2 regions of the Marinagarivorans cellulosilyticus genome follow, and region 1 is predicted to be linked to the other one. Evidence: predicted binding sites of a transcription regulator. Region 1 holds the regulator's gene; the other holds the start of a gene.
The links. The regulator sigma-54, encoded in region 1, starts transcription at its own class of promoters, with help from an activator protein. The targets are predictions, from matches to a motif close to TGGCACANNNNTTGCNNT.

Region 1 (2,203 bases):
ATACCCTCGCCAATGCCGGTCGAGCCAAGCCTTTCTCGTGTAATTAATTGTTGGAACAAATCATCTGCTTTTAACGCAGGTACACTGCTGGATATTAATTCAGCCAGCGCCTCAAGGGCGCGCTTTTTACTGGTACATTCGGTGCCGCACAGTACACGGTTCGCCGATAGCATTTTCTCTAGTGGCATAGATAACTCAGCCTTATAGCACTTAAAGCCAACTATTATACAAGTTGCTTGCGCTCGTTCGAGGGTGGAATTTGTAATGATTCTCGGTATTTTGCAATGGTTCGTCGCGCAACCTTAATACCTTGATCGGCCAGTAATTCTGTAATTTTAGAGTCGCTTAAGGGTTTTCGGGTATTTTCGGCAGCGACTAATTTTTTAATAATGGCGCGAATGGCTGTAGATGAGCACTCGCCGCCGGATTCGGTTGCCACGTGGCTGGAAAAAAAGTATTTAAGCTCGAAAATACCTTGCGGAGTGTGCATGTATTTTTGTGTTGTTACGCGTGAAATTGTCGATTCATGCATTTCGACCATTTCGGCAACGTCATGCAAAACCATTGGCTTCATGCCTTCGGCACCATGCTCCAAGAAGCCCTGCTGGCGTTCGACAATACAAGTGGCAACCTTAAGCAGTGTTTCGTTGCGGCTTTGTAGGCTTTTTAAAAACCAGCGCGCTTCTTGTAGGTTGTCTTTTAAATAGGTGTTGTCGCTGCTGCTATCGGCACGCTTAACCAGTGAGGCGTAATCAGAGTTGATTTTTAATTTTGGCGCAATGTCTGGGTTAAGTTGCACTTGCCAGCGGTTATTAGCCTTTGTAACAAATACATCGGGTACGACATATTCAGTGCTTGATTCGCTGATGGCGTCGCCGGGTTTGGGGTTTAAGCTTTGAATTAAAGCAATAGCGGCTTGAAGCTCGGGTTCTTTGACTTTGAGCTTGCGCATTAATTGTTTGAAGTCGCGGCTGCCGAGTAGCGGCAGGTAATCGGCGACGAGCGCTTTGGCTGTGGCAAAGCCGGGGGTGGATTCCGGTAGTTGTAACAGTTGTAGGTACAGGCATTCGCTAATGTTACGGCTGGCAACCCCTGGTGGGTCAAACTGCTGTACGCGGCGCAATACGGCGGCGACTTCGTCGTCTTCAAGGTCGGGGAAGACTTTCTGCATGCCCTCGAAGATGTCGTCCAAGGTTTGGCTTAGCATGCCAGAAGGTTCGACTGCATCAATAATCGCGGTTGCAATCTCGCGGTCGGTATCGCTCATGGGCGTGAGGTTTAGTTGCCACATCAGGTGGTCTTGTAAGGTTTCGGCGCTGGCGTTGCGCGAGTCGTAATCGAAATCTTCGTTTTCGGGGCGCGATAGGCCGCTGCCACTCGAGCCGCTTTGGTAGATGTCGTCCCAGCTGGTATCAACCGCTAAATCTGTGGGGATATTTTCGCTCCAATCGTCGCTGGCGGCAGGCTCGTTGGCATCATTGGTATTTTCTGGACTTGTTTCGGCAGCTTTTACAGGCGTCTCGCTATCGGCGGGTAATTCTGATTGCGCATTGCTTGCGCGTTCGGCATCGCCGCTGCTATCGCTAGCACCACTGTCTTCAGTGACTTCTAGCATCGGGTTATTTTCAAGAGCTTCTTGAATTTCGTTTTGCAGATCGAGAGTCGAAAGTTGCAATAGGCGTATTGCCTGCTGCAACTGAGGCGTCATGGTCAGCTGAGTGCCGAGTTTGAGTTGCAAAGAGTGCTTCATCGAAGAATAAATCCATCAAGTTTTTTGCTCTGCACAAATTGAGAGCGTCTTAAAGTGATTGTAGTCATCCCTGCGATGTACTGCAATGGCCTGTAAAAGCAAACTTTAGGCCATATCGAAAAAATCTAATGGTTGCGTGCTAGCGCTCAAATCGTCTAATGAATATTGACTTAAAGCTTGAAGTCTTGCCCAAGGTAGACTTCCTTGACTTTCTCGTTTTCCAAGACCGTATCCGGCGACCCGGAAGCAATAATGTGGCCTTCACCTACGATGTAGGCTTGTTCGCAAATATCCAGTGTTTCGCGAACGTTGTGATCGGTAATTAGCACGCCTATACCTCGGTCCCGAAGGTGCGAAACAATATGCTTAATGTCGGAAACCGAAATAGGGTCTACTCCGGCAAAAGGTTCATCGAGCAAAATAAATTTTGGGTCGGCCGCTAAAGAGCGGGCG
Region 2 (2,203 bases), 1.7 Mb from region 1:
TTAAAAAGTGCACCTAAATCACGTGGTAGCCTAGCGGACTGGGCAATGACGTTAAAATTAAATACCTCGTCATTAAAAACGTTTGACCCGCTACCGTTGCTGTTAAACGTCATTTCGGAGGTTCCACACCTTCGCCAAAGCAGTTCGGTTTTGTACACTGTACTTTCTGAATTATTTAATAATGCAGTTGAGCATGGTGTTCTGGGATTATCATCAAAACTTAAATCATCACCCGAGGGCTTTGCAACTTATTATAAGCTGCGCAAAGAAGGGCTAGAGCAGCTTCAAGATGGTTGGGTAACAATTGACTTTGAGCACCAGCTTGAGGTCGATGGCGGCTTATTAACGATTCGCTTTACTGATAGTGGTAAAGGTTTTGTTAAAGAGGACGAGGTGGTGAAGACCGAAAAAGGGGATCTGCACCCGAATTATTTTGGCCGGGGGTTGCAGCTGATAGATTCAATTTGTGAGCGATTAACGATTAATGTTCCTGGTAACCGCATCGAAGCGGTTTTCCGTTGGAGTACTGAAGATTAATGTGGAGCCTATGATGGAGTCTGTAAACCTAGGTGTGTTGGCCGAGCTTAAAGAATTGTTAGCCGAGGGTTTTGAGGTTTTGGTTGAGCGTTTTATTCTTGATGGTCAAGCGCGAATAGATAAAATGCAAGAAGCCTTATCTGCTGGTAGTGCAGAAGTCCTCTATGCCGAAGCTCACGGTCTAAAAGGCAGTAGCCGCAATGTCGGGGCAAATTTATTGGCCGATTATTGTGGTCAGCTTGAGGCAATGGGACATGCGCAAAACCTTGCCGGTGCCGAACCAATATTTTCCGCTGTTGTGAAAGAATTTTCCGCTGTTTGCCAAGCTTTGCAAGATTTTAGCGTTGCCTAATTGTCGGTTGCGCATTCCCTCTGTTGATAAGCCCAGGTACGCCAAAAAACTGACTTCAAACAGTTTTTTGGCTGTATTTACAGCTTTCGTTATATCCATAGTGTGCGCAATAAAGCTATAAACCTTGCGCTGTAATCTTTTGTTAACCATTGGCGTAGTTTCTGCATTCTCTTAGTTTTGATACAAGACTTAATCTGCAGGACGAAATAATGACGACTCATGCCTCTGCTTTAAACATGCTAGATAAGCCTGTTGCTAATCACGCGCCTAAAAAGCAAAACGCCAGTCGCGAAGCTGCATCCGCGGATGGTCGCGCTGGACAAAGCTCCGCTAGTGATACTCAACAAGCGCAGGATGCAAAAGACTTTAAAAAAGCGATGGCTAGGGCGGCACAAAAAAATAGTCAAGGCGATGAGGGTAAGGTCAATAATGATAAAAATACATCTACTGAGAACCCCATAGCGACAAACGAGCCCTCTGCACAAGTGATCGGCCCTGAGGCCGTGCTGGCGCCGGCGCCAGACATGGCTGGTGAATTACTGCCTATTGAAGAGCCTAGTTTTCTGACTGAAGGGGAAGTCAAGCCGCTTACTTCTCCTGTGCAAGCAGAGGGGCTTAAGCCTCAAGAGTTGTTATCTGGCGCGGGCGAGGCGCCAGAGGTCGGCGCGGAGATGGGGCCGAATGCGGCGCTTGATCTACAAAAGGTCGATTTGCCGCTACAAGCGAAGCTAACGGAGTCGCCGGCTTCGGAAGGTAAAGTGGAAGCGCTGGCCAGTATGCCGATAAAAGGTTTTGCGCTAAAGAATGCGACACCTGAGGTTGCTGTGAGCGGCGATGACGAGTTAAGCTCGACTTCAGCATCGGTTGTGATGTTAGGTAAGTCTACTCTTCCTACCGGTACTCCGCAAAGCGGGGGCGGTATGTTGTCGTCAATGAATAATGGACAGTTAACTCAGGCATTATCCAATAAATTCATGGCGCAAGGCTCTGGCGTGATTGCCGCTAAAGCGGGTGCTTCAGAAGCGCTAATGCCCGAAAAAGGTTTTAGTTTTCAGCAAAATTATTCATTACAAGAAGAGCAAGATTTTAAGCCTGCGTTACCCGCGACAGAGCTTTCACCAAAAGCGCCTTTGCCAGCAGTGGATCGTGTTTTTGTTTCGGCTAATGTACGTTTTGGCTCGCCGGCTTGGGCTGGCCAAATTGCGGAACGTTCAGCCAATTTGGCTTCGCAAAATATTAAGCAAGCTGAAATACAGTTAAACCCGCAGGATATGGGACCGATAAACGTCAAAATATCAATGGCCAATGAGCAAG

Region 2: a site for sigma-54 is predicted at 1,040-1,057, ahead of MARGE09_RS16405 (flagellar hook-length control protein FliK). Genes of this name have one in related genera too.

What each region holds. Positions count from the first base shown of each region.
Region 1 covers NZ_AP023086.1:2,344,433-2,346,635, forward strand. The annotation lists gene MARGE09_RS09230 (PTS sugar transporter subunit IIA) at 1-188, opposite strand, end outside; gene MARGE09_RS09235 (RNA polymerase factor sigma-54) at 224-1,750, opposite strand; gene lptB (LPS export ABC transporter ATP-binding protein) at 1,921-2,203, opposite strand, start outside.
Region 2 covers NZ_AP023086.1:4,031,466-4,033,668, reverse strand. The annotation lists gene MARGE09_RS16415 (fused response regulator/phosphatase) at 1-537, shown strand, start outside; gene MARGE09_RS16410 (Hpt domain-containing protein) at 548-889, shown strand; gene MARGE09_RS16405 (flagellar hook-length control protein FliK) at 1,099-2,203, shown strand, end outside.